Linked DNA regions of Aeoliella mucimassa. The protein of the gene in region 1 interacts with the protein of each later gene in a pairwise test. Links are inferred from orthologs where the notes say so. Each region holds a gene or a part of one and is shown on either strand. Other genes may lie near its edges. The genes, in order: Pan181_RS09760 and def.

Region 1 (14,737 bases):
GTGATTGGGGCGGTCTGCCCGGAAACCGGACACGCCGAGGGCCTGCTGAGCCCGCAACTGAACACGAAGATCATTAACTCGTTCTTGGAATCGTTCTCCGAAACGATCCCCGAGGGCGAGCACGCCGTGATGATCTGGGATGGCGCCGGCTTCCACACCAGCAAGGCAATTCAGGTCCCAGAAAACGTGTCGCTGGTGCAACTGCCGCCCTACAGCCCTGAACTTAACCCAATCGAAAACCTCTGGCATTACCTCAAAAGCCACTTCTGGAGCAACCGGGCCTACGACGACTACGATGACTTGGAAGAAGCGGCCATGACCGCATGGCGGACCGCCGTGCTCAACGAAGAACTCATCAAAACCGTCTGTGCCGCCCCGTATGTTGATGGCGGCTCAAACGCGCAGGTTTAAATTAGAATGCGTATTAGATGAATCGCATCCAATCCAGCCGACGAGCTATGACTCGTAGGGAGAATCTGTCTTCATCAGGGAAGTCTGTAGTAAACAATGTTAGGAAATCCATGTGTTGTGCGCCGAACGACGCAGCTTTCCGGTCTCCCCCTGCCCGACTACTTCGAGTACATAACCGCGTCCATCATGCGGACCGAGCACGTACTCAATGAGTACGTGCTTGCGTGACGAATCGATAGGGCCTTGTTGACTAACTCCACTCGAACTGTGGAAGCCCGAGTTGGGTGAATTGATTGATGATTTTACAGCGCAAGCGGGCTTCCGTTTGTTGGTTTTCGAATACTCGGTTTTTGAGATGGCTCCCAAAGCTTTGTTTCACTCGGTACATGGTCGTTTCCGCCAAGCTTCTACGATGATAGCCCACTTCCTCTTTCCAACTCCTACGCCCCTTGCGTCGAATCTGACGAATTGCCTCGTCCCGGGGCAAAGGCTCCTCCGCAGAGTTGCCATGTTGTTTGATCTTGGCGTTGTGCTGCGGCGGAATCACCGGCTCAATGCCTTCGGATTCCAGCCCTTCATAAACCTTCCACTTGTCGTAACTACCGTCGCCGTGAAACTTTTTTACGGGCTGCTCCACCTGCTCCAGCATTTCGGGAACCGCATCGGCATCGTGGCAACTGTTCTCGGTCAAAATCTCCGCCACAATCTCGCGGGTGTCAGGATTCACCGACAAATGCAGCTTCCGCCATGTCCGCCGCTTCGACTTGCCATGCGTCCGCATCTTCCATTCGCCCTCGCCAAACACTTTCATGCCGGTGCTATCCACCACGATATCGATGTCGCCCCTCTTGTTAGCGATATCGAGCGAAACATTCAGCTTGCTGGCTCGCTTGGCGAGCGAAGAATAATTGGGAATCGCTGCCTCGACGCCCAACATCGCCACCAGCGAGCGGCCGAATCCCTCAGTCTGCCGATAGGGAAGTTTCAGCAGTTCGCGAATCGTCAGCAAGCACTCGATCGCCGTATCGCTGAAGACAAAAGGGCGACCGACTTTTGTCTGGTCGTTAGGATGTTCCCAGTTCTCCAACGCCTCGTCGCTAAACCAAATAGTGATGTTTCCACGCTCGATGAGCGACTTGTTATACTCCTTCCAGTTCGTGACTTTGTAGGTTCGTTTTTCTTTCGTAGCCATGTTCGATCTCCGTAAAAAAGGTACGTGGTTCCATTCCACGTTAGTTTTTACGGAGGTTTGTGACTAATTGTTCAACAAGGCCAATCGATAGAGAAGTTTGCCGAGCCGAAGTTGTAGTAAGCTTTTCGCGTTGTTGGCGCCTGGTAGTCAAATGGCTCAACTTGTTCCCACCCATTGGGGTTGCAAAGCCACTGATTTGACACTTGCCCCTTGCAGTGAGGTCCATCCCAGTCGGCTTCACGAAACTCTCGCACTCTCATTTCTTCCGGCGGGGGCCCAAGTTGTTCATCGTATCGTTGCGCCCTCTGCCAAACGGATTCGATTTCAGAAAAGACAAGTTGGTATAGCCAATCGGATTTCCACCCCATCGCAGTCGATGCCTCCAATGAAATCTGCCACTCCCATTCCTCACTCCGCGTAAACCACCTGCACCAGCACCAACCCCAACGCTGGTGCATTTGGGCCTGCCGCGCGGCGGTCGCGGGCGGCGAGCACTTCGAGCATCCAGTCGGGCTGGCGGGCGCCGCGGCCGACCTCGACCAGCGTGCCGGCGATGCCGCGGACCATGTTGTAGAGGAAGCCATCCCCTTCCACTTCGATGTCGACTTGCTCCCCTCCGCTGCCCCCCTGCTCTACTGTGGCCCGAATAATCGTGCGCACCGTCGAGCTGCGTTCGGAGCCAGTGGTCTCGAACGAGGCGAAGTCGTGCCGGCCCACCAGGTGCGCTGCCGCCGCTTGCATGGCCGCCACGTCGAGGGTCTGTGGCAAGTGCCAGCGATACCGCCGGTCCATCAGCGGCCGCACCCGCGAGTTGTGGATCTGGTAGCGATAAAGTTTGCGCAGCGAGTCGTGCGTTGCATGGAATCCGGCCGGCGCGTCGACCACCTCGGTCACCACGATGTCGTCCGGCAACTTGGCATTGAGCCCCTGCCGCAGTCGCTCGTGCGGCAACTGGCTAGCCGTCGATACGCCGACCACCTGCCCCACGGCGTGCACCCCCGCATCGGTCCGCCCGCTGGCGGTGAGCGTCGCGTCCTCGGCAGTTATCGCACGCCAGGCGTCGGCCAACGCCGCCTGCACGGTCGGCTCGTTCGGCTGAAACTGCCACCCCGCGTACGCGGTGCCATCGTAGGCTACGGTGAGTTTTAGCCAGCGCATCGGAGGGGGAGCAGATTCGTTCACCGCAGTTTGAGCTTGGTTAGGAGCTGATTTAGGGCTTCGCTCTCGCCAAGTGTTTCAATTGCCTTGAGGGCTTCGTTTACTGAAGCACAATCGACAAACGGAAAACTGCGACTCGTCAACGCTTCGGCGTATTGATCGCCATCGACCACGAGGAAGTACAGCTGCTCGTCACGAATGAGCCAGATTTCGGGAACACCCAGTTTGCAGAAGGTCTCGATACGGTCGACGGAGCTGGAGTGGATATCGACTTCGATGACCAAGTCGGGGGGCGGCACTTCATTGAGGTCGAGTTCTTTGACGCCTCGCATCTTGGGCTCATTTTCAATCCAGAAACAAGCATCAGGTTCCACGCCTCGTTCAAGATCCTCGCGGCGATGCGTTGTCGAACCTCCACCCGCAATGGCCGTCCCTCGCTGGAACCGAATCACGTGAATCAGCGAAACTAGCAGGTCAATGCCATACTCGTGTGGGTACGAAGGGCTCACCGTTTGTATCTCCATCAAACCACGATCGTAGCTTACGAACACCCGTCGGTCGCCGAGGCTATCGACGAACTTCGCATAAGTCTCCCAGCTTACCCCTTGCAGAGTGATGCCGTTTTCCCACAGGGAGGGAATCGCGGATGTGTTGGTGGCAGCGTTTTCGTGGGCGATTGACATTGTTCACTCAGTGGGGGGCGGCAGGGTCCCTTTCTTACGTTCACTCTATTTTACCCCAAGAATCCTCACCCGCCAACGAAGGGCTAGAGTGGCTGGTGTCCCGCATTGGCCGTGGAGCTTATCATTTCGGGGGTGCCCCCCTGCCCTTCAGGAGCTGCGAGTATGGATCCCCATCAGGCGTTTCGCGTGTTTGTCTATGCCGACTGGGTAATGACCACCGCTGCCATCGTGGCGCTCTGCCTGGCGGTGATTCTCGCCATCTTTGCCCTGCTGCCGTCGAATAAGTCGCGCCGTCGCACGTTATGGCGGCGGGCGTTGTTCTCATTGGTGGTGTTCGCCATCTACTTCGGCATGCAGGCGTCGGTCATGGTGGGCCTCTACAGTCACGAGAGGACCACACTCTCCACCCTGCTGTTTGGCGTGCCCGCCCTGCTGCTCGCGATGGGGTTGAGCGTGGCCCTCGTCCGCGCGGCGAAGTCGGTCTTCTCGCCGGGCGGTCCCCAGCGTCGCCAAACTTTAGGACGGTCGCTATTGGCCATCGTGCTGCTAACGATTGGCCTCGCCCCGCACGTCACGACGCTGCTGCTCCCCTACCTCACCGTCATCCATCACGACAACCAGCCCGGCACGCTCGTTACCATTGGCGACCCGGTGCCCGAGTTTGCATTCACCACCCTCGACGGTGTTGCCATTCGTTCCGACGAACTGCGAGGCAAGGTGGTCGTGCTGAACTTCTTCGCCACGTGGTGCGGCCCCTGCCAGACGGAATTGCCTCACTTGCAAACGCTGTGGGACGACTACCAACACCACCCCGACTTCCGCCTGTACGTCGTCGGCCGCGAAGAGACCACCGAGATCCTCAAGCCCTACCAAGAGCAGCACGAATGGACCTTCCCCCTAGCGCCCGACCCCGACCGCGCGGTGTACGACCAGTTCGCCACCCAGGCGATTCCCCGGACCTTTTTAATCTCGCGAGATGGAGTGATCGCCTACGAATGGACCGGCGGCTGGGAGGAGGAGATTCCTAAGCTCCGCAAGCTGCTGGATCGGGAGTTGGCTAAGTAGGCGAACGGTTAGGAGTTCGACACGAAGCTTGCCAGCCACCCAGGTTCGGGCGATACTAAGGTCAATGATTTGCAGGAGGAGAGGAGTTGGTCGCTTGTTCCTGAAGGAGTCGATGATGCGTCGCATAGATACTCGGTGGATTGGCTGCGTCGTGCTGGCCGCTTCGGTTCATATTCTGTTGTCTTGTGATCTACGATGTTGCTTGAAGCAAGCTGGCCGAATTTGCCCATACCGATCCAGTTAGCCAGTTTATAAAAACAAGCGTCGCCGCGAGAAGGTGCGACGCTCGTTTGGAATAGCCAGCGACTGATGCTGAGGCTAGAAACCCAAAATACACGATCGCAATAAATGAATAGAATAGCCAAAGGGTTGGGTCAAGGGTATGTATTGACGTCAACATAGGAATGGATATGCCGTTGAACTCGAGTGACCAAATTGCGTTACGAGGCAGCATTCCATTAAAGATGAATGGTCCCTTATAGGTCAAGGCATTCCACACATCCAGGTTCATCCCGAGTGTGCAACAGAGTTGCGAAAACAAGTATGTGCAGTAGATGTGTGCAACCGTGTATCCCATGGAAAGAGTAGGGAAGAATTTGACGGGCATTTCTACGCCAAGCAATTCGAATTCATCTTTCTTGCGGTTTCTGATTAGACAGACAGTCGCGGCAAACAAAACGCCGCCAACGAGGACGGTGTTTATGTAGCCTGCGCGGGTAATGGCGGACTCAATTGCAAGTGTATTATCCGTCATTTGCTTCTGACTTCGCGGAGAGTTGCGAGAAGGACGTAAATCCCAATGAAAATTAGCAAGCTGGTGAAGTTGATCGACATGTTTTGGATTCCATTAGCGAGAATTGTTATGTTTACCGGATCGCGTCGAACGACATTGATTTATGACCCCGTGCGGCCCGGAACTCCATGTGCAACGGATTGCTATTGGGGATCTATGGCGTTTACCTCAGGCGCGGCGGCATATATGTTTCTGAAAGTATCTGTATCACGCATTGACCTGAACAATGGCCATTCATTGAGATCTTCATAGGTGAGTTTATTTGATTCAAGTATGCCGGGGAGTATCTGGAAAAACCGGTCTTCATCATCTAGAAGCGCTGCTTGGGCCAGAGTATATTTCTCCTCCTTGGCGGAAAAATCTTCATCTTCCACCTCACGCCGTTTATCCTCGAATTTGCCCTGCCATTTCAACGCTTGCCAATAATTGATTCGTGCGGTCAGGCGGGCGATTTCAGGTTGCTTCATGTCGCCGGCAAGAAAGTACGACAAGTTTTCCGCGATTTGCCAACGCTCGGCACACAAGTGGTCGTAGCTCAATTCTAGAATTACACCTGCTCTTTCAACATCATCCGGTGCTATTTTCTTCCATAGTTCGAACGCAACTAGCAATAAGAAACGTTCAAATTTGTCAATTGCCTGATCAAGATATCCCTGAAGTATTTGAATGGGCATACCAACCGGAACCTTCGACATCACTGATTCCGGCACTTTGTTCTGGTAGATCTTATTCATAATCCCGCCGTTATGAACGAGGAGGTGTCTGCGCTGGCAAGCTTCTATTAGGTTGTCTTCGAAGTCACTCAGGTATCCCATCGACAATTTGAGTGTATCCTTCAGAAAACTTGTCCAATCGCTGAAGCTACCGCGTAATACACCTTCGATTCGTAGGTCAATCAGATAGGAGCGTGCCTCATCCACAGATCCGATTGTCTGCAGTTCCTTCAGGGGCAACTGCTTGTCTGATACTTGTGCCGCATCAGGGTACTTCTCAAAAAAAAGATGGAGTAGCTGTGACAGAAACCACTCGGCTGAACTGACTAGCGATATGAGAGAGTTTTGATAAAGGAGCCCCGTTTGGTAGGAACGCTTAGTCAGTTTCTTCATTAGCTCGTCGAAGGCATGTTCTCCAGGCCCATCGATGCTGATCTTAGCAGATTTCTGGTGGTCACCATCTTCGGAAACTTCTATATGGATGTCTCCATCAAACTCACTTGTAAGCTTCGATTTGAACTCCTCATCCAGCTGGAGGTCTTCGGAGGCGAGCGATGAGATTGCGAGCAGTGCGGGCGCGAATGCGCTCGGGTCCGATCCCAACGCGTCCTTGTGTGCTTGGTCTAAAACGGGGTGGACTAGTGAAACAAAATCACGAAGCGTCTCTAGGTTGTCTGAGTACCTTCTGATCGGAGCAGCGAAAATTTTCTTCCTAGCCCGGTAACACGAAGTCTACAACGCACCGCCGTATCGTACTTTAAAGACAGGAAGATGATACATGCATTCGCTTGTGTCATGTAATACGACGATAACAGTTTTACCTAACGACGATACTTTTGTCATGGAAACATCTTATCCCCATCCAACTGCCAGTCAATACAAATAGCGGCAAAGTCGCCGCGGCCCCACGTAGACATCCTGGTTTCATGCGATAGGCGGCTCGCTACTGAATTGGGAGAGCAGAAGCTGCTCGAACAGTTCTGATGCAGTGGTGTTTCCTCTGACTGCAATTCCATGAGTTACCATTTGCAGCCGGTTGACTTCGTTCTCAGCGGCTGTGAACCAACTCGGCCCCACTTACTGGTTTTCGGGCGGAGCTAGCCGGAGAGAGCGGCCTGGTACTCGATAGCTGTGAGTGGGAGGGAAAATATCATTCGCCTACTGCCTGTTTGCTATTTTCCAGCTTTTCACTCGCAATTGGCCACCGATGGTGTTCTAATGGACAGGTGGAGGGGGCTATCAGCTCCCGGCTATAGGAGTTTAGTGATTGGAGGTTTGTGTGAGGTGACGCTTTTCGTGAGATCGAACTTCTAGCAACGCGCAGGCGAAGGGTTGCTTGCGTGGGCGTTCACTGCTGCGCGTGTGGGTAATGCGGTGGTGGGGCTGCGTCGCTGGAAGCTCCTGGACCCACCCTACTATCCTTTCTAACTTCCAACTCCCAACCCCTAACTCTCAACCCAGAATAGTTTCCCATGGGTGGGAATCTATTTTGGGCAACTATCGCGGAGGTGTTGATGTAAGTAGATGGCTACAAACGACTTGCGATAAGTGCGCAGCGTGAAAATAGATTCCCACTCGATGCGTTTTGGGAAATGGGAATCTATTTCGGTGTGAAAACCGCTGGTTTTGTAGAGTTGCGCGAGATTCAATTTTCCCACGTGTGGGAAAATTGGGAATCTATTCGCAAAGTACCAATCGGGCACTGCTGCCGGAGGTAATAGGGGGAGTCTGGTGCGTTTTGCTAGCACCAGACTTGCGCCCGATTACTTGCTGCTGGCTACCAGCAGTTCGGCGATTTGCACCGCATTGGTGGCCGCGCCTTTGCGGAGATTATCGCTCACGCACCAGAACGCGAGGCCGTTTTCGCAGGAGAGGTCCTCGCGGATGCGGCCGATGAACGTGGCGTCGTCGCCGTCGCAGTCCTTGGGCATCGGGTACTCGCCGGCCGAGAGGTTGTCGATCACTTTGATGCCAGGCGTGGCAGCGAACAACTCGCGGGCTTCGGCCACGGTGATCTTCTTCTCGGTTTCGACCAGGATGCTCTCGCTATGGCAGTTGCTCACCGGCACCCGCACGCAGGTGGGGCAAACCTTGATTGAATCGTCGCCAAAGATTTTTTGCGTTTCGAACACCATCTTCATTTCTTCCGAGGTGTAACCTTCGTGCTTTTCCGAACCGATTTGCGGAATCAGATTGAAAGCGATCGAGTGGGCGAACGTCTTGTTCTCGACTGGCTTGCCTTCGAGGGCAGCGCGGCTGCTGTCGACCAGCTCGGCTTGGCCGGCAACGCCGGCGCCGCTGGTCGCCTGGTAGGTGCTGACCACAACTCGGCGGATCTTGCCGGCTTCGTGAAGCGGCTTCATCGCCAGCACCATTTGGGTGGTCGAGCAGTTAGGGCTAGCAATCACGCCGGTGTGGCTCAGCGCGGCGTCGGGATTCACTTCCGGCACGACGAGCGGTACCGTGGGATCCATCCGCCAGAAACCACTTTCGTCGACCACCACGCAGCCGCGCTCCTTGGCCCACGGCACAAAGTCCTTGGCCACGGGGTCGGGCGTGCTGCCGATCGCCAGGTCGATGTCGTCGAACGCTTCGGGGGTCAGTTCTTTGACCGTGTGTTGCTCGCCTTTGAACTCGATGGTCGTACCGGCCGACCGGGCGGAAGCCAGGAAGGTGATCTTCTTATAGGGGAAGTCACGCTCGACAAGCAGTTGGCGAATAATCTTACCCACCGCACCGGTGGCACCTACGATGGCAATCGAATCGAACACGGAAAAGCTCCCAAAGCAACAGAAAACCGACCTGCACCCGCTATGAAGCGAGTGACACCCCCTGCCCTGCCCTGGTTCGGGGGTTACAGAGGGATCGACCAGTATAAATTGCCTGAGCGGTTCGTACTAGCGGATGATGGGGGCCAAATCCCGGCGATTAACCGGAATCGAGCTGCTGGACATAACAGTGAATCGCCTGAAGTACCTCCTGCGGATGCGAAACCGGCAATGCATGACGCCCACCCTGCACCACGACATCGGCGTCGATATGGCGGATCGGAAACGTGGTATCACAGGTGCCATGGATTTGGCAGATCGGCGGGAGCATCGCAGGAGCGGGAGGGTTCCAGGTACAGAGCGATGCCATCGCCCAATGATGCCAGAGCGACAAACGCCCGACGCTCGCCCGCCAGCGGTGGTGAAACCTACTGGGGAGAGTGGACCCGAGACCGCTTGCGGCTCCGAGCACCCGCATGGTGCCAGCGTGTCCCACTAGTCGACCAAGGCGGTAGAAGAATGGCAGCTGATGCGGGCCACGGATGCTGGAGATCAGTATGCAAGCTCGCGTTGGCAAGATGCTGGCGATTTGTTGAGCGAGCACTCCGCCGAACGAGGTACCTACGAGGATCGATGCTTGTGGGAGCGAATCTGCGACTCGCGCGGCGAACTCGCCTAAGCGCTCCCCCCGTTCAACGGAGGGGTACTCGACGTGTCTGGCATTCCGCAGCGAAGGAGAGATGCGACAGTAGATTGGGTAGTTCTTCTCCACGCCGGGCAGTAAGCAGATTGGAGGAGAGTCGATCGACATGCGATAATCACGAAAGGAAGCGAATTAGCTCTCACGAAACTTACGCGAGCGTAGCATATTCGCAGCGACGTTCCTGGCTCGGCGGGTGCTGCCATGTGAGACATGTATCCCGCAATTCGTGGGGGGTGCTGCTATTCGGTCTGCTCGCCCAGCACGAACAGGGTGACTCGTCGGGCGAGGGGGTCCATCACCTTGCAGACCGTGCTGGGGTAGACGAATGCCAGGTTGCCGATAAGCATCACCAGCCCGAACGTGATCATGCCCATGCACAGAGCGATGAACAGGTGCATGCCGATGGCTGTGGCCAAAAGCCAGGGACGGGTGAACCGTGGCCAAATGAGGAACGGATAAAACAGTTCGAAAAATACCGTGGAGTGGGCCAGCAGGTGGAGCAACCACGGAAAATGGCCGAGCCAGGTGACATCGATCGACTGATAGCCAGTATTGGCAATCGACAGCCAAATGGACTCCCCTGTCCACCAGGTAACGCCTTCGAGTTTGCCGAGTCCCGCGAACAGGTACATCGAACACATGTGAAGTTGGATCAAACGAATCGCCAGATTGGCCGACCAACTATCGAGCACGTCGCTGCTGCCGCCGGAGCGGATGCGCCAGAGTCGGTCGAGCGAGTAACGGGCGCCGCACGGCCCGAGCATGAGATAGAGCGCGAGCATGCAGTTCACCTTATCGAGGCCGAAGTACGCCCCGGGGGTAACGCGAATCGCATACATGATGGCAAAAAAAGCACTAAGCACTGCGACCCATCGACTGAACAGTCCGATCATCAACAGGAAGAAACAGGTGAGCGCAACGATATGCACCAGCCAGATCAGCCAGGGAGATTCCAGGTGTTGGAACAGTGTCCAAGCGAAACTGGGCCATTCTCCTTCGGCCGCGGGTCCATGTTCGACGCGGAAGTAGTCGATTGGCAACCACCCGTTGGGGCCGAAGAACGAGTAGAGGTCGCGGGACCACACCAAATGGGTGTAAAACAGCATGGCTCCCGCGAATACACGAATCGCGGAGAGGGTGTTGGGCGAGACCGCGGTAAACCAAAATCGGTTCCAGGCGTCCCACACATCGCACCAGTACTCACCAAGAGCATCGCGCAGGCTATTCATTGGGGACTCCTTCGGGAATGGTCTCGACAGGAGTTCCGGGCGCGGGGGTCTCCTCGGCCGAGCCCAATAGCTTGGCGTCGGCTGCTTCGACATCGGCTTTGGTTTGCGTGATGCGAATCTGCTGCTGAACGAGTTGGGGGTCGTCGATCGGGCGTCCTTCGATTGCCAGATCGGGTTGGCCAAGCCATTCCTCGTAAGGGACGATGCCCACTACTTTTTCGGTGACCGTTACCGACTCAGCATTGTACTGGCGAACCAGTTGCTGAGCGAAACGCGTGAGCACGTACGGTCGGCGATTGGCAATATCGGGATGAGGCATCTCCACTTGATCGGCCAGCATTTTGTAACGGTGGTACCGCAGTCGCGGCCACATGCGATCGGCGTCGGGCAGTACCCCTTCGCCTTGCTTGATGACCTGACCTTTGTCGTCGACCACCTGGTATTCGTATTCCACGATCATGCTCGGCCCGGGATCGGGACCAAAGAAACCATGGCCATGATTCAAATAGAGCGGTTCGGCATACCAGCGAAGCCACGGCGAGCGGGCGATCGCCGTGGCGGTCGGCGAAGGCTTCGAGCTGTAAGCGAAAGGATAGAAGAAGATGATGAACACGTGGAACGCCAGCACCAGAGTCAGCAGGACGCGAACCCACAGGCTCGGACCTTCGGTCGGCTCCGCCGAATCGTCGGTCGACCGCTTCTTCTTGGGAGGGGCTTCCTCCTTCTTGCCGCCGGTGCTCATGCTTTGCCTACCAGGTTCGTGTCGCTCCAGAAACGCTAGAAAGGAGTAATACGCATTCTAATTTAAACCTGCGCGTTTGAGCCGCCATCAACATACGGGGCGGCACAGACGGTTTTGATGAGTTCTTCGTTGAGCACGGCGGTCCGCCATGCGGTCATGGCCGCTTCTTCCAAGTCATCGTAGTCGTCGTAGGCCCGGTTGCTCCAGAAGTGGCTTTTGAGGTAATGCCAGAGGTTTTCGATTGGGTTAAGTTCAGGGCTGTAGGGCGGCAGTTGCACCAGCGACACGTTTTCTGGGACCTGAATTGCCTTGCTGGTGTGGAAGCCGGCGCCATCCCAGATCATCACGGCGTGCTCGCCCTCGGGGATCGTTTCGGAGAACGATTCCAAGAACGAGTTAATGATCTTCGTGTTCAGTTGCGGGCTCAGCAGGCCCTCGGCGTGTCCGGTTTCCGGGCAGACCGCCCCAATCACCCACAAGTATTCGTATTCGGTTTGACGGACGGCGGTCGGTCGGGAGCCCCGCTCGGCCCACAGGTTGGTGTTGGTCCCCTGCTGTCCGAACCGTGATTCGTCCTGGAAGTAGACCCGCAGCTGTTTATGGGGATGCTCCGCGGCGATCTCCTTGATTCGCTCAGGCCACTCCCGCTTGAACGCCTCGATCTTTTCAGGGTCTGCTTTGCGATGACGCGGCCTGGGACGCAGGTAGCTGTAGCCCAATCGGTGTAGCAGCCAGTACACCGCAGGCAACGACCGCCTCACGCCGAACTCCTCGGCCAAGATGCGTTGGAAGTCCTTGCCCCGCAACGAGCAGACAAGGTCTTCGCTCGTTGGCCCTGCCGCGAGACGCTCACGAAACGTCTGCTCTTGGTCGGCTGTGAGTGGCAGGTTCAACGACCCACCGCGGTGGTCGTCCAGCCCCGCCAGCCCGTGTCGATTGTATCGGGCGACCCACTCCTGGCACGCCCGTCGCGATAGCCCAACAGCGGCTGCCACAGCGGGGGCCGTCCAGCCCTCGTGACCTAAGATCAGAATCCGCAACCGCTTGGAGCGATTGACGTTCTTCTCCACACGCTCCAATCGCTTTAACTCCGCAAGCGGAAGATGCCCCGCCACTTTCATCGCGACCTCCATGTTCTCGGAAAGTCGCATTATGATGGGGGGAATAGGAAAGCGCAATAGAAAGCGCGCAGCTCTTCTTTAGAATGCGTATAACTACCAAAAATGCCTAGCTTACCCCAAGGCCAATTATGCGGGACCTGGCTGGCTGAATGTAGCCCACCCCCCTGCCCTGCGGTTTCGGCACAAAAAAAGCCACCCTCAACCATGCGGTCGAGGGTGGCTGGGTCGACTTGTTGCCAGGCCGAGCCTGCGAGGGCGTCGGCGGCTGGGCTTGAGTCAGTCGCGAAGCGCCAGGGCGTTTTCGCCGAAGTGGAAGTCGAGAGAGGTCACATCGCCTGCGTGCAGGGTGATGGTCTTCTCTTGCTTCTGACCGTTGGCTTCCACCACGATCTTGTAGTCCGACCAGTCGCGGCCAGCAGCCAGCTTGGTGGTCACGAACTCACGCTCGGTACCGGTTTGCTGAGTGGCAGCGCCAGCCAGGGTTACCTTGGCTTCAGCGGGAACGTTCAGCTTGAGCGTCGTGGCGACGGTTTCCACCGCAGCGGGAGCCGAGAAGGCGAGCAGCTCTTCGCCACCGGCGATGAGCGTGATCTGCTTCGACTCGGTCACGGTTTCGCCGTTACGCTCGTACTCGACGCGTACGTCGTACGAGTAGCTGCGACCAGCTTCAAGACCGTGCGACACGAACTGACGCTCGGTGCCGGTGCTGGTGGTCAGGTAGTCGTTCACGTACACCTTGGCATCGGCGGGAACTTCCACGCGAAGGGTGCCGCTGCCGGTGGTGGTCGAAGCGTACGACTCGTACTTGGTGGCCGGCGTGTTGTCGGCGCAACCACAATCGGAAGTCGTGGTTTCGATGTAGGTCGGTGTGCTGTAAGTTCCGTAGCTACCAGACGAGCCATACGAGCCGCTGCAGCCATAGCATCCACTGCAGCCATACGACACGGTGTAGCCACTGCAGCCGTAGCAGCCATAGCAACTACGTGCAGCGCGACGGGCGGCAATACGATCGTGAATACGAGCCAGCAAGCCATAGTGGCCATAGCAACCCGAGCAACCGTAGCTACCGTAGGAGCCGGTCGAGCCATAGCTACCAGACGAGCCATACGAAACCGTGTAGGTACGGCCGTAACTACCGTAGGATCCATAGCTGCCGGTCGAGCCGTAGCAACCATGACATCCCCAGAATGCATCGGACTGGCCAGCCAGTGCGAGCATTGCAATGAGAGCGAACGCGGTGGTGATCTGCTTCATAACGAATTGGTACTCCCTGTTTCACCTGTCGAATCAAAAACCAAAACCGTGCTTAGGGCGGAGGTCACGGTAGTGTAGCGCCGCGGCTCGAACTGAGTCGCTGGAATTTTTACCCAAACGCTTCACGGGTTAGCGATTCGCGCCAGGCACAGTGCCCCCACAAAGACAACTAAGAATACCAGTTGATTGCTTCAAATCAAGCAAATAGCGTAAAAACCGCGGGTCAGAGTGGTAAAGCCGATTGTGCTGGGTGGGAAATCCACGAGGTTTGGTCTGTCGAGATAAAAAGTGCGATTTTATGAAGCTTTTTTCACTCCGCCGACACTTCGATGCCGTCGAGATCGAGCTCGCCGGTCGCGCCGAGCAGGCCGATGCGGATGATCGCCTCGCGGCTGTGAACCGGAACTTCGATGTCGCGCAGCACATGAATCCACTCGAATGAATCGCGATAGGGACCAATCGCCTCGGTGGCTAGCATCCTGCGACGCTTGTCGTAGAACGTGATCGCGACATACGGCCATTGGTTGCGATCCTGCCCTGGGCGGATCGACTTGCCGCGGATGTGGAACTTGACCGACAGCTTCGAGACCTCGCGACCGTCGATGGCAAACCCCTGCAGGGCACGGCAACCGCGGCCTGGTTCCTCATTTGCGAAATGGATGTACCGCTGGCCGTCGGCCGCGTCGGCCGAGTTCTCGATGACCGTCGCCTGACGCAAGTAGTGCCAGCCTTCGGGAAGCTCTTTCTCGCCGACCACGGTTTCGAAGCTGCCGTTGGCTACCTCTGGGCGGGTGGGGTCGGGCTGCAGTTGTCGCTGGTCCTCGGCGGTGCCGGTCATCGGAACGAACAGCGTCGCCCGCAGGGCTTCGGACTGAAGCTCCCCTTCGCGTTTGCGGAACAAGTAC
Region 2 (14,604 bases), 1.6 Mb from region 1 along the record:
GGCGTCCAAATCTGCTCTTGCCCGATGCGAGTGACCAGTTCGATATCGCCATGGGCGACCACGCACGAGCCCGCGGGGAACTCGTCGCGATAGGTATGTTTTAGATCGTCCCAGCGGTACGGTGGTTTCGGCGCACCAATCACCTTGGCTTCGAACCCCTGTTCGGTAATGGCGTCGAACAGTTCCTCCAAGTAATTGGGGAACATCTCGCCATCGATCAGCCAACTAAGCTTCATCTCTATTCCCTCCGGCAAACCCTTGCGCGGGTTTTACTTGCCGATGTTCACCACTTGCTCGTGGCTTTGTGCTGAGAGGACAAAGATCTTACCGTCGCCCATTCTTCCGGTGCGAGCCACTTCGACCACCTTGCGGATGACTTCCTCGGCCCGCGAATCGGCGACCCACAGAATGATCTCGACCTTCGGCAAGAACGCCTGGCTGTACTCGGTGTCGGTATACTGATCGAGGTAGCTCTTTTGTTTGCCGTAGCCTTTCACCTCGCGCACTTCCACCGCTTCGAGCGGTGCGCGGCGGAGACTGTGGAGGATCTCCTCCACCAAAAACGGCTTCACAACTGCTATAATCTGCTTCACGGCAACAACGCGGGGCACAAGAATCGACGGGCACCTGTGCTCACTATCATAATTCATGTCGACATAAGGCGGAATAGCTGCTGTCATTGGATTTTCTTAACCGCATGAAACTCTTGAAAAACACCGGATTCTACATTCCAGCTACGGTCGACACGCGATGCTCCCCCCAATCGACTCTCATCCATTTGTATTTCGCATCGGTCATGAAGCAGCAGTTCACCCAAGGGGAATCACGAGATGAATGGCAAAGTAGTCAACTCGCGTCGAAGGCACCTAACGATCTTCTGCAGAACTCTGCTGCTGGTAACTCTCGCGGCAAACCTGCATGCGTTGACGGTTGCTCAAGCGGCTGACCGCCTTACCGAGGCGATCAATCAACACCCTCCAGCAATCCCTATTGCTAGTGGGTTCGAAATCCCGTCCGAGGGCTACTGCGATCAGCCCTACGTGGTGAAGTTGCCCGATGGCACATGGCTCTGCACCATGACAACTGGCGAGGGGCATGAGGGGAACAAGGGACAGCACGTTGTATCTACCCGTAGTACCGATCGCGGGCGGACCTGGGGGCCACTAGTCGATATCGAACCGGCCGCAGGGCCCGAGGCGTCGTGGGCGATGCCTTACCTGACCAGCTATGGTCGCGTGTATGCGTTTTACATCTACAACGCCAAAAACATGCGTGAAGTAATCGCCGGCACCGACTACGCCCGCCAGCGAGTCGATACGCTCGGCGAGTACGCGGTGAAGTACAGTGACGATGGCGGCAAGTCGTGGTCGGCCGAGAGATACTACATTCCCGTGCGAATGACAGCCATCGACCGCCGCAACCCCTACCAAGGCGAAGTCCGCTTTCAGTGGGGCGTGGGCAAACCGATTCGCCACAAGAACGCCATGATCTTTGGGTTCACCAAGATCGAGAAGTTCGGCGCGGGGTTCATCGAACGAAGCGAGTCGTTCTTCATTCGCTGCTCGAACATCGAAACCGAGCGCGATCCTGACAAACTCAATTGGCAAACCCTGCCCGAAGGAGAGACGGGTCTCAAGTCGCCTGAGGGGCCAATTGCTTCGGAAGTGAATCTCACGTCGCTGTCCGATGGCAGTTTGTTCTGCACCTACCGCACCGTGGCCGGCCATCCCTGCCATGCCTACTCACGCAACGATGGCCGAACCTGGACACCCCCGGCGTTCATGACCTACGGCCCCAGTGGCCAGTTGGTCGACCACCCGCGGGCGGCGAACTTCGTCCGCAAGCTTACCAAGGGCCCATACGCGGGACGTTACATCTACTGGTTCCATAACCATTCGGGCAAAGACTACGCCGGCCGCAACCCGGCCTACCTGCTGGGGGGTGTGGAAGTCGACACCCCCCGCGGCAAGGTCATCGAGTGGGGGCAGCCAGTCGCGGTGCTGTACGACGAGAACCCCGAAGTGCGAATCAGCTACCCCGACTTTATCTGGGAACAAGGGCTGTACATCACCGAAACCCAAAAAACAATCGCGCGGGTGCACAAGGTGCCGGGTGAGTTGTTGGCGAAGCTGTGGGAGTGAAGACCGTACTTCTATGAGAGCCGCCGACGCCACTCGATGGGAAGCTCAATCACTTTTGCTGGATCGCCACTCCAATCAGGTTCCAAGCCGTGATCGCGAAGGGCTTCCGTCACTGCTTTGCCGATCATCATTGTCTTCCTATCAGTCCTCCACCAATTTGCCATCGTATCATACCGAATCGACAGTTTGCCATTAAGCAAGGCTTGGACTAAATCCTGACTTTGATAGAAGCAGTATCCACGCCATCTAGAAATCCCTTTAATCTCGTTATAAAGCCCCGTACCATCTGAGGCCATGTAGCCGTAGTTTTCGACGGCGCGAATCCCCGTTTCATTCAGTTGCTCAAAGGCAGCGGTCAATCGATCGTTGTCGGTCGTAGCGGGCCAGGTTGCAGTTGCTTCCTCTAATTCTTTCTTGGCGGTTTGCAATATCTCACTTATTTCCGCTTCGACAGTATCGGGGTTGAGCCCTGAGTCTGGCTCGTCACTAGCAATCTCGTGAAAGAAATCGTGAATTTCTTTCCCTGAGTAGAACCCCGACCTAAACATTGCACTAACTGCTTGCTCAAGCCCTTCGTCATACAGAACTAGTTCGAACATTGCATTATGCCCAGACACCCCCCACCAGCGTCCATCAGCGGCTTCCATTTTCTTCATGCACGGCGTGAAAACTTGGCGTGCAGAGAATAGAGGACGCACGAAGATGACATTATAAGAACACTAGGTCGTGTTGACATTCATGCCAAGCTGATCATGAGTGACGCCAGGCAGAGGAATCCATCGTAGTTTCGATCAGTTTTATCGTATCGTGTAGCGACCCTACGGTAGTGTTTTAACCGGTTGAAGAACCGCTCCACGACATTTCGGAGTTTATAGCGTGTGCGATCGTACCTTTTCTGTCGAAACCCACGGCGAGTCGGAATCACCGGCTTCGCGCCTTGGCGACGAATCTGATCGCGAAACCAATGGCAATCATACCCTTTGTCGGCGACGACGTATTCGGGAGTTAGTCCTTCCAGCAGCGTTTCTGCTTGGTGCATGTCGTGTCGGTTGCCACCCGTCAAAGTCAGACGAACCGGGCGGCCATCGCCCGTTACCGCGGCGTGGACTTTCGTTCCCCAACCTCCGCGCGAGCGGCCCATGGCTTCGCCACCGAGCCCCCTTTTACGCCCGCTGCGTGTTGATGGGCTCGGACCGTTGTCGAGTCGAGTAGCAAGTGCTCCAAGTCGGGCTCTTCGCCCAGAGTCTCCAAGACTTGCCGCCAGACGCCACGCTTGCACCATCGATTGAAACGCTGAAATACCGAATTCCAAGGGCCAAAGCGAGTGGGAAGATCGCGCCACGGCGCGCCTGTGCGGGCGATCCACAACACCGCGTTCACGAACCGACGATTGCTCGCCGCGGTTCGACCGGGATCGCCGGATTTGCCAGGCAAATGGCCTCGAATCTTCAACCATTGTTCGTCTGTCAGTTCGTGCCGTCGCATCTATTCGCTCCTCCATGAGCAGGTAGGGGACGACACCGTGATACCATTTCGACAAAATCTACGCTACATAAATGTCAACACGACCTAGTCTACGCTAATAAGCACTAATCTCATCCTATCAGCGACGATTAGCGTTCATCAGCGGTTACCAACCCTCAGCTCAACGTCACCAACTCCGGCGTCAGGTGCTGGGTGACTACGGAGCCGAACAGCGTGTGGGCGTTGGCGTCGTAGATCGCAATGTCGATGGTCTCGCCCACTTGCCGGCGGTTGCCATCGAACACCACGATGCGGTCGCACATGGTCCGCCCTGTGAGTTGAGTCTGTTGCCCTTGTGGGGCCATCCCATGGCCTTCCCCTCCCCCTTGCGGGGAGGGGCTAGGGGAGGGGGTAATTTGCTCGTTGGCGTTTTGCAGTTCAGCTTCCTTTTTGATTGCCGCTTTACTGAGTCCTTCCACCAGCACCTCGACCTTGCCGCCGAGGAAACGTTGGTTGTCTTCCTCGCTAATTTCGTTCTGCAGGGCCAGCATCTCTTGATTACGAGCCCGCTTTACCGCGTCGGGTACGTCGTCAATCATGTGCTGGGCCCCCTTGGTGCCGGGGCGTTCGCTGTACTTGAAGATAAAGCTGTTCTTGAACCGCGACTCGCGGACCAGGTCCATCGACATCTGGAAGTCTTCGTCGGTCTCGCCGCTGAAGCCGACGATAAAGTCGCTGGTGACCGCCACGTTGGGAATCATCTCGTACGTGCGGGCGAGCATCTCGCGGTACTCGGCCACGGTGTAGCCGCGGCGCATAGTCTTGAGCTGGGCGTCGCTGCCGCTCTGGGCAGGCACATGCAGGTACTTGCAGCACTTTGGCAGATCGCGAACCGCGATCAACAGATCGTCGGTCATATCTTTGGGGTAGTTCGTCACGAACTTGATGCGATCGATCCCCTCGATGTCGTGCAGCGAGGTAATCAGGTCGCTAAAGCGCGTGGTGGTTTCGCCTTCGGTGTATTTGTAGCTGTTCACGGTTTGCCCGAGCAGCGTGATCTCTTTGCAACCCTCGTCGGCCAGCTGGCGGGCTTCGGCTAGAATGTGCTGCGGCGACCGGCTTTGCTCCGGCCCGCGAACACTCGGCACTATGCAGTAGGTGCAGAACTTGTCGCAGCCGATCTGAATCCGCACGTACGCCTGGAACGGAGTCGGCCGCATCGTCGGATCGCGAAGCGGGTCGAAGCTCTCATGGCTGCGAGTGATGTTCTCGCGCGAGCCATCCTTGCGGCCCAGGCTCACTTCGAGCTGCTGCCCGCTCCCTTGCTGCACCTTGCGAATGAGCTCCGGCACCTGATGCAACTGGCCAGGGCCGACCACCAGGTCGACGTACGGCGCCCGCTCAAACACGGTCCGCTGGTGATTCTGAGCCATGCAGCCGATGACGCCGATCACCTTCTCGGGATTCGATTGCTTGGCGTTCTTCAGTCGTCCCAAGGCGCTGTAGATTTTTTCTTCGGCATGCTCGCGAACACTGCAGGTGTTGAAGATCACCGTGTCAGCGGCGGCCGAGTCGCTCGTCAGCTCGTAACCTTCTTTACGCAGCGCGGCAACCACGAGCTCGCTGTCGAGCACGTTCATCTGACAACCGACGGTTTCGATATACAGCTTGGGCATAGGGATGGCAGGAGGGGGCTCAAGGGACAACTAGGAACTTGGAATGTGCGATTCGGGGGGGGCCGTTCAGTGGCCGGCGGCTACTCGCGTGGCAAGCCTGACGCCTTGCGGCGACCGACATCCGCTTAGGCCCGCCGGTTCGCCTTTTCGGCATTGGTCAGCTCCGCTTCCCGGCGGCGATGGGCGTCGAATTGCTCTTTGACTTTTGCTAACAAAAAGTCGCGACGGGACCGCATCATCCGCACCAGCGACGCAATGGCCACCCAGACGCCGATAATTAGCAATATGATGTCCCGACGATCCATCGCGGCAATCCTTGCGGTGGGGCACAAAATCCAGTCGGTCTATGGTACTCGCCCAAGCGGAAAGGCGAAAGGCGAACTAGCCAAAACGCGAAAACCAGCCCACATCGCGGCCGCGTAGTGCTCGATCTGCCAATCCCCTTACTCCGGCGAACCTGGCTGGTTCACAAACCGCCCGCCGCTGTACCCCCGCAGAAAGTCGGCTGCCGCCATGGCCCGCTTGCCGGCTGGCTGCAAGTCGATGATCTCGAGCCAGCCGTCGCCGGTGGCGACCAGCAGCTGATTGCCATCGGTGATAGCACTGCCAGGCTCGACCGACTCGGCCCGCTCGACCAGCTGCACCCGATCGATCACCACCCGCAGTGGCTCACGACCCTCGATTTGCCAAAACCCATACGCCCGCGGCCAGGGCGACATCGCCCGCACGCGGTTTTTGATCGCCGCGGCCGAGTCGCTCCAGTGCAGCTCGCCATCCTGCTTGGCCAGCCGAGGGGCTTTGCTCCGCTCGGCATGCACTTGCTCCACCGGCTCGGCGGTGCCATCCGCCAGCTTGGCGACCACCTCCACAACGGCCTCGGCTCCCAGTTCGGCCAGCCGCTCCTCGAGCTGCCCGGCCGTCTCGTCAGGATCAACCGGCACCCGCTGCTGAGCCAGGCACGGGCCGGCGTCGAGCCCCGCGGTCATCTGAATCACGGTATTGCCAGCGACCGGGTCGCCGTTGAGCACGGCCCACTGCACCGGCGCGGCCCCCCGGTACTTCGGTAGCAACGAGCCATGCAGGTTGATGCCCCCCAGCCGCGTGGTGGCCAGGGCGGCCGGTTTGAGGATCTCGCCGTAGTCGCACACCACCAGTAGGTCGACGTTGAGCGACTCGAGCCGCTCGACCGACTCCGGCAAGTTCACACTCTCCGGCGTCCACAGCTCGATGCCCAGCTCGACGGCGGCCTCGTGCATCGGCGGCTTGGGGGCATTCTTCCGCCCCCGAAACGGCCGCGACACCACGAGCGGCACCGAGTGCCCCGCCGCCACCAGACGACGCAACGTGGGAACCGCAAAAGGACCAGTGCCAAGCATTAAGAGTTTCATTGCGACGGGAGCGGGGTTGGGGATGGATACCACAAAGTCACGAAGGTCACAAAGAAAATTGGAACCGCTGATCGACGCCAATAAACTCTATCAGCGAAGATTGGCGTTCATCAGCGGTTCCCCTTGTTCTTCATGCGCTACGGGAATTGAAAACGCACGAAAACGATTTTTAGGAACACTAGGTCGTGTTGACATTCATGCCAAGCTGATCATGAGTGACGCCAGGCAGAGGAATCCATCGTAGTTTCGATCAGTTTTATCGTATCGTGTAGCGACCCTACGGTAGTGTTTTAACCGGTTGAAGAACCGCTCCACGACATTTCGGAGTTTATAGCGTGTGCGATCGTACCTTTTCTGTCGAAACCCACGGCGAGTCGGAATCACCGGCTTCGCGCCTTGGCGACGAATCTGATCGCGAAACCAATGGCAATCATACCCTTTGTCGGCGACGACGTATTCGGGAGTTAGTCCTTCCAGCAGCGTTTCTGCTTGGTGCATGTCGTGTCGGTTGCCACCCGTCAAAGTCAGACGAACCGGGCGGCCATCGCCCGTTACCGCGGCGTGGACTTTCGTTCCCCAACCTCCGCGCGAGCGGCCCATGGCTTCGCCACCGAGCCCCCTTTTACGCCCGCTGCGTGTTGATGGGCTCGGACCGTTGTCGAGTCGAGTAGCAAGTGCTCCAAGTCGGGCTCTTCGCCCAGAGTCTCCAAGACTTGCCGCCAGACGCCACGCTTGCACCATCGATTGAAACGCTGAAATACCGAATTCCAAGGGCCAAAGCGAGTGGGAAGATCGCGCCACGGCGCGCCTGTGCGGGCGATCCACAACACCGCGTTCACGAACCGACGATTGCTCGCCGCGGTTCGACCGGGATCGCCGGATTTGCCAGGCAAATGGCCTCGAATCTTCAACCATTGTTCGTCTGTCAGTTCGTGCCGTCGCATCTATTCGCTCCTCCATGAGCAGGTAGGGGACGACACCGTGATACCATTTCGACAAAATCTACGCTACATAAATGTCAACACGACCTAGTGTTCCCCCCTTTCGCCTAAGTCCGGGCCTTTTCCAGCTCGCTCCACAGCTCGGCGACTTGTTCTTCGGTGGGGGCTTCGCCAGTGTTCAGGCGGCTTTGGAAGTCGATCTCGAATTCATGCACCAGGTGTCGCACGTCGGCTAGTTCGCCATCACTCAGGCGGTCGATGAACAGGATGCCGTCGAGGTGGTCGGTTTCGTGCTGCACCACCCGCGAGGCGAAGCCGTCGAGGTCGGCCACAATCAGGTTGCCCGACAGGTCGTACGCTTCCAGATGAATCGCGTTGCTACGCACCACGTCGGCGTGCACGCCTGGCAGGCTCAGGCAGCCTTCGTTCCCCTTTTGCTGTCCCTTGGCCTTCGAGATCACCGGGTTGATCACCACCTGTTCCTGGTCCCGCTGCTGGCTGTCGCCGGTCGGGTTCATCACGAACAGCCGGTACGGCAGATCCACCTGATTGGCAGCCAGCCCCACCCCTTCGTGCTCGTACATCAGGTCGAACATCTCCTCCACCCAGGCCTTGAGCTGCTTGTCGACTCGCTTGAGCGGCAGGGACTTGTGACGAAGCGTCGGATGCGGGTAATGGATGACGGAAAGCGACATATGCTCAGGGGGAATGGGGAAAGTGGGCGGGGAAAACCGTGATTATACGAAAAACATCGCACCGATGGCAGCCTTGCAAGCAGCGAACTTGCGTTGACCCTGCTGGTGAGCGATTCTAGAATCCCAGCGGACCGGGCGTTTGCCGACCTTGCCTATCGACTTTACCCTTTTCTTCTCGCCCATGTATCTCGACACCGCCGAAAAGCGAGCCATGATCCCCTCGTGGATTATTTCCACGTTGATCCATACCGCCCTGATTACGCTGCTGCTGTTCTGGATTAGCCGCATGCCGCAGGGCTCGGCCGAGGTCACCTCGCGAGACATCGGCATCGTGCTCAAACGCTCCACCGCCGATGGAGTGAAATTCGAAGGCGAGGACGATAACCTGGCCGACCAGAATTCCACGAACAATAGCTCGAACCCCACGCCGAGCGATCCGGTCGAAGCCCTGCCCGAGATGACTGCCAATAGCAATTCGGCGGAGTCGCTGCCGGAACTGCCGGATGCGGTTGGCACCATTCAGGAGTCGGGCGGAAGCTCCACCGCGGCGGCCGAAGCCGGCGGCACCACCGGCGGCGTTCATGGCGACATCGGCGACAAAGCGGCGGTGCCGTTCTTCGGTGTCACCGGCACCGGCACCAAGTTCGTCTACCTGGTCGACCGTTCGGCCAGTATGGAAGGCCCCCCTCTGCAAGCTGCCAAACAGCAGGTTGGCGAAAGCCTGAAATCACTCGACGAGATCCACCAGTTCCAGATCATTTTTTTCAACATGCATGCGTATCCGATGACCATCAACAACCGCCAGCGCGTCGCGTTTGCCACCGAGCAAAACAAGACAATCGCAGGCAAGCAGGTGCTCGGAGTCACGGCCGCGTTGGGTACCGATCGGATCAACGCACTCAAGGAAGCGTTGCGACTAGGGCCCGACGTGATCTTCTTTCTCACCGACGCGGATGGCCCGATGTCGGCTGGCGAACTCGACGAGGTCGCTCGCATCAACCAACGCTACAATGCCATGATCTGTGCTGTAGAGTTCGGCGTCGGCCCCGATCCGCGGCGGAATAACTTCCTTCGCGAGCTGGCCAATCGCACCGGCGGCCAGTACTGCTACGTGAACACCAACAGCCTGCGATCGAGTCCCTAACCACACTGGCCGCCAGGCCAGGTGAGCTTACCTTCCAAGTTTTGCTGCTGTGCGTCCCCCGCTGAGAAACATGAATCGAATCCTGTTTGCCATCGCGCTACTGCTCGCCTCGCCCGCGGTGGCCGACACCGTAACCCTGACCGGCAGCGACGACGGTGCCGGGCGGATCATGGTCGACGGCCAGGTGGTCGATTACACCGGCAGCAAGCTCACCATCAAGAGCGTTGCCGGCTCGGAACGCAGCTTCCCCGCATCGCGTGTGGTGAAGATCGATACCAAATGGCCCGACGGCTGGCACGACGCGCTCACCGCGATCGACGCCCAGAAGTATCGCGAGGCGGTCGACCTGCTGGCCAAGGCCGCCCGTACCGATAACCGTCCGTGGGTTCGCCGGCTGGCGATGCAGCACCTGATGCACTGCTACGCGGCGACTGGCGACTACATGACTGCGGGGCGGTTGCTGGTGGAACTCGCCAGGAGCGATATCGCGACCCCCGCGCTGGCCGAGGCCCCACTGGCCTGGTACGCGGACGACTCGATCCCTGCGGCCGCGACCAACGAATGGCTCGACAACACCGAGGTGCCGATCGCCCAGCTTCTAGGTGCGAGTTACGCGCTGGCCACTGCCGAGCGAGGTCGGGCCGAGCAAGCCATCGACAAACTACTGAAGTCGCCCGATCCATCAATCGCCTGGTTGGCCGAAATGCAAAGCTGGCGGCCACAGATCGTCACCGCCAAGGCCGACGATGTCGCCCGCTGGGAAACCCGGGTTCGCCAAGCCCCCGAGTCGCTGCAAGCTGGCGGCTGGCTGGTACTCGGCGACGCCCGGCGGCAACTCAAACAGTACGATCCCGCGGCCCTCGCGTACCTGCGGGCGAGTATGCTCGCCAAACCGCAACCGCAGTTGGCCGCCCACTCGCTCTGGCGGGCCTCCGAGGTGCTGCGGCTGGCCGGGCAAGTGGAGGAAGCCACCAAGCTGGCTCGCCAGGTGGTCGACGAGTACCCGCAAACTGCCCCCGCACGAGAAGCCCAAGGTGTGTTACACTAAGCCGCGTTGCACAACCATGTTTGTTTTGGGCGGTCGACGACTCCCCCCGACGACGGGCGGCCACCGCTCGTTGTAAGCACTGCTAAACAAGGACGACTTAGCTTGCCTCGCCATCTTCTTCTACTGCTCACCACGTTGGCCACCGCTGGAATGGCCAGCACCAGCTACGCCCAGAACGACGGCGCAGCTCAGCAGCCCGCCGCTTCGGCCGACTCGTTCATCGATATCATCTTCTCCGGCGGCATCGTCGGTTTCCTGATCGTCTCGCTGCTGGTGCTGCTATCGATCGCCGGCATGGCGCTGGCCGTCGAGCATCTGCTGACGATTCGCCGCAAGAATCTGATTCCCGACGAACTGGTCGCCGGACTCACCGAGAGTCTCGCCCAAGGACAGGTGGGACACGCGGTGCAAAAGTGCGAATCGTACCCCTCGGCCTTGGGAGCGATGACCAGCGCGGCCCTGGCCGAAGTCGAAGCCGGTTGGCCCGCCATGGAGAAAGCGATGGAAGAAGAAGCGGCCGAACAAGCGGGGCGGCTGTTTCGCAAGATCGAGTACCTTAGCCTGCTCGGCAACATTGCTCCGATGGTGGGACTGCTCGGCACCGTGGTCGGTATGATTCTCGCCTTCCGCGAAGTGGCCGACACCCAAGGGGCCGCCCGCGCGGGGCAACTCGCCTCGGGCATTTACCAGGCGCTCGTCACCACGGTCGGCGGCCTGCTGATCGCCATTCCGTCGCTCGCTGCGTACGCGGTGTTTCGGAACCGGGTGGATGGCCTGATGGCCGAAACCGTGTCGACCACCCGTCGCCTGCTGGTGCCGGTGAAGAAAATCCTGCTGAAACGCCAGAACAACCAACCAGGGCAATCGACCTAGTCGCCCCTTTGCTATCAGCACGTCGTTGCCCACGGTTCCCTCACGATGCGAAACGATCAACATCGCAAACCGGTTTCGATGAACATGACGCCGATGATCGACGTCGTGTTTCTGCTGATCATCTTCTTTCTGGTTAGCAGCCACCTAGCACAACAAGAAACGCAGATGGAACTCGACCTGCCGACCGCCAGCACTGGCGACGAGTCGGTAGAGACCCACACCGAGCGGATTACCATCAACCTAAAAGCCGATGGCACCGTGCTGCTCGGCGCGAGCGAAGCCACTCTGGCGGAACTCGACACCCGCCTGGCCTACGAACGGGGCCAAGCTGGCCGCCCGCTCGAAGTACGCATCCGCGCCGACCAGGGCATCGCCTTCGGCGAGGTCAAACCGGTGCTAGTCGCGTGCGCCAAAGCTGGCATCTGGGACGTATCGTTCGCCGTGACCGAAGAGTAGCTGCCGAAGAGTAGCGGAGCACTTCGGCCGGTTAAGCCGCTTTGGTGCGTGGCCAGCGGTAAAGGGCGAACGCCAGCAGCGATGCCGCAAGCAGTCCACAAGCACCTGGCTCGGGAACCGGCAGGGTCACTACCCAACTAGCGTATTCCCCGTCCGGATTCACACCGGCACCAGCGATGGTTTGCCCGTTGGCGGAAATCGCCGCGGCCGAAGTGAGTGTCCAGCCTTCGAGCTCCTCGGCCAGGCCCCATTCGTCCGAGAGCCAGTCTTGCAGAATGTGAAGCTGACCATCACGCCAAATGACGGCTCGATTGTCGAGAAGTAAGTCTGTTTGCATGTCCACATTAACGAAGAGCGGGTAGTCCTTGACTTCGAGGATGGCATTTCCGACGATTGTCCCCCCGTCGCCAGAAACGCCGATTGCCGAGCCCGACTCGAATCCAGCCGGCAGTGGCAACTCGCTGGCAATACCATCGCGCCAGACGGTGGGCACCGATAGCCTTATTTGGTTGGATGTCGACGGCAAGTAGTTGTAGGAACTGCCAATAACCGCGGTTCCATCTTCCGACAAGCGGGTAACACTTAGATGCTCGTTCCCCTCCACTGGCGTCAACTGGTACGATTCCCCCGAATCATGCCAGACTGCCGCTCGTTGCGACCATTCATTCGATGCTAGAACCGAAAGCACCAAGGGATTCACTATCGATAGGAAATAGTCCGAATCCGATAACAACATCGTTGTACCATCACCCGAAACTTGGGAGGGAATGAAGTTCACCTCGGGATCCACCACGGGAGCGGGTTGCAGGCCAGTCTGCTCCGTCCATACAAATCCACTGGAACCATGGACACCGACAATCACTCCACCGTCCGACGACATGGACGAAGCACTTAGATAGTCCCCTACGACGATATTGTCGCGCAGGTAGTTTTCTCCCTGCGGGGTCGATAGGTACGACTCATAATGACGATACTCGCCAAGCAGCAATGCCTGCTGGCCGTCATACGAAAGATCGCGTACCGATACAGGTGCGCCACCGATATAGGTGTCGGTGCGGGGACTCCCTTCGAGTATCACTCGCTCCCGATCTTTTAGCGAATAGGCAAATCCACCCGATCCGCAATCAAACCTGGCACAATCATAGATCGCCCCGACTGCGTGACTCGAACCGGCGACCACCGTCCCGTCGCCTGAAATGGCCGTGATATTGTAAGAATTCGAAAATATCGAAGACGCGTGGCCTAACACCGTTTGGTCGTTGATGGGAATAAACTCGGCAGCATGGCTGGCAGACGCATAGCCGGCTGCGATAAAGATAAGTCCCCAGACGGTCCACGAGCGATCGCGTGATGTTGTCGACATGGTTTGCCCCAAAAGGTTAATTGCGCTCTTCCGCATTCACTTCTTCACACTAGTACCGGGACTCGCCGGTGTCAATAGACATTGCCGCGTCGGCGACAGCATTCCTCTCCCCGGGGGACATGCTTTTCCAGGGGGGTAACGGGTGACTCTCGCTCGGCCAAGTGGCCAAAAATAACGCTTGCAATCGCGTCTTCAACTGCTCTAATAGATATACACCTGAACCCTACCGTTCTTTGACAACTCGCCTGCTTCCCTCTTCTCGCAAACCTGTTCGGGGCGTGCTTCGACTTGCGTATTGCCCCCACTCGAAATCGCCTGGGGGCAAAACCGACGCCCCCAAAAATGGAGGCTTTGCCGTAAGTCGTGCTGCGACTGGCACTTAGGACGACGGGTTTGCTCGCCAAGAAGCGAATAAAGCCCCCACGAATCGATGTTCGCCGTTAGCGAGTGGGGGCAAAATCGTAACCTACTGCGACTGCACGAGTTACGACGATTCGTTTAGCCCCCACCTGATCGCGTGGGGGCAAAACCTCGGTTGAGTGCGGAATGGCTCGCCGGTGAAGCGACTTGCTTGTTGAGCAACTTACCTGCTGAGCGAATTGCTTGCTGCGGTATTCGCCCGCTGCGTTACTTGCTTGCAGGGGCTGCTTCGATGACTTCCATCATTCGCAGGTAGATGCCATGCAGCCGATCGTGCCCTGCTGGCTTCGACCCATTGCGCTCGGTCACGTAGAACACGTCGACCACCTGGTCGAGGTGCGTGCCGATCTTGGCAAAGCGAATGCTGAGGTTCATCTCGTGCACCGCTCGGGCGAGTTCGTACAACAGCCCGATGCGATCGAATGCAAAGACTTCGATGATGAGACTGTCTTCGGAGATGTCGGTGTTGAGTCGCACTTCCGACTTAAGGGTCGATAGCTCTTCCGCGTCGTTATGGGCGTCTTGTCCCCAGATGCGGCGGAACTTCGGCGGCTCGTCGGAGTCGATCGCTTTGACCATCGCCTTGCAGAGTTTCTCGAGACGCTCTGGCGCGCTCGGCTCTTTGCTATCCTTGTGATCGGTGTCGGTCGCCTGGAAGCGAAGCAACAGGATGTCGTCGTGCAGCGCGGCGGTCTCGGCGGCCAGGATGCTCATGCCTTGGCTCCGCAGCACGCCGGCCATGGCCGAGAAGATACCCCGCCCGACGCCTTGGCTCACACCGGCAATGAACTCGACGGTTTTCGACTCGGCAATGTAGTTGGCGAACGCGATGCCTTGCCGCTCTTCGAGCGTGGCAAAACTGCGCAGCGCCTGAGCGATGGTTTCCGGCGCAACGGTCGTGACGAACGACTCGGGCAGCCCGCGGAACATTTCCTCGTACCAGTGATCGTGCTGTTCCTGCTGCTTGAGCTGACTCCAGACCGCGTGCCGGGCGG

What was found.
Region 2: the proteins of Pan181_RS09760 (region 1) and def interact in binary tests that used the Escherichia coli proteins (3 or more experiments, as listed by UniProt). The link is inferred for Aeoliella mucimassa from one-to-one orthologs.

What each region holds. Positions count from the first base shown.
Region 1 is NZ_CP036278.1:2,418,413-2,433,149, reverse strand. Bases 6,783-9,671 are described here. They hold Pan181_RS09760 (aspartate-semialdehyde dehydrogenase), read right to left. Parts: upstream 8,787-9,671; coding sequence 7,779-8,786; downstream 6,783-7,778. Other genes in these bases: Pan181_RS09755 (alpha/beta fold hydrolase), read right to left, coding at 8,944-9,594. In the rest of the region: Pan181_RS09795 (IS630 family transposase), read left to right, coding at 1-411; Pan181_RS09790 (IS5 family transposase), read right to left, coding at 662-1,603; tRNA pseudouridine(38-40) synthase TruA, read right to left, coding at 2,012-2,785; Pan181_RS09780 (Uma2 family endonuclease), read right to left, coding at 2,782-3,444; Pan181_RS09775 (redoxin domain-containing protein), read left to right, coding at 3,607-4,509; Pan181_RS09770 (hypothetical protein), read right to left, coding at 4,700-5,263; Pan181_RS09765 (hypothetical protein), read right to left, coding at 5,446-6,618; Pan181_RS09750 (HTTM domain-containing protein), read right to left, coding at 9,726-10,715; Pan181_RS09745 (hypothetical protein), read right to left, coding at 10,708-11,457; Pan181_RS09740 (IS630 family transposase), read right to left, coding at 11,520-12,608; Pan181_RS09735 (TIGR03000 domain-containing protein), read right to left, coding at 12,855-13,832; Pan181_RS09730 (protein-L-isoaspartate(D-aspartate) O-methyltransferase), read right to left, coding at 14,143-14,737.
Region 2 is NZ_CP036278.1:859,173-873,776, reverse strand. Bases 6,512-9,267 are described here. They hold def (peptide deformylase), read right to left. Parts: upstream 8,306-9,267; coding sequence 7,718-8,305; downstream 6,512-7,717. Other genes in these bases: Pan181_RS03515 (vWA domain-containing protein), read left to right, coding at 8,487-9,267; fmt (methionyl-tRNA formyltransferase), read right to left, coding at 6,512-6,669. Also shown: Pan181_RS03565 (ATP-grasp domain-containing protein), read right to left, coding at 1-236; Pan181_RS03560 (P-II family nitrogen regulator), read right to left, coding at 270-593; Pan181_RS03555 (sialidase family protein), read left to right, coding at 831-2,141; Pan181_RS03550 (DUF6891 domain-containing protein), read right to left, coding at 2,153-2,797; tRNA (N6-isopentenyl adenosine(37)-C2)-methylthiotransferase MiaB, read right to left, coding at 3,782-5,281; Pan181_RS03535 (hypothetical protein), read right to left, coding at 5,407-5,586; more of fmt, read right to left, coding at 5,725-6,511; more of Pan181_RS03515, read left to right, coding at 9,268-9,449; Pan181_RS03510 (tol-pal system YbgF family protein), read left to right, coding at 9,520-10,497; Pan181_RS03505 (MotA/TolQ/ExbB proton channel family protein), read left to right, coding at 10,600-11,370; Pan181_RS03500 (ExbD/TolR family protein), read left to right, coding at 11,416-11,826; Pan181_RS03495 (hypothetical protein), read right to left, coding at 11,858-13,189; glnD ([protein-PII] uridylyltransferase), read right to left, coding at 13,817-14,604. UniProt on the Escherichia coli protein: Removes the formyl group from the N-terminal Met of newly synthesized proteins. Requires at least a dipeptide for an efficient rate of reaction. N-terminal L-methionine is a prerequisite for activity but the enzyme has broad specificity at other positions.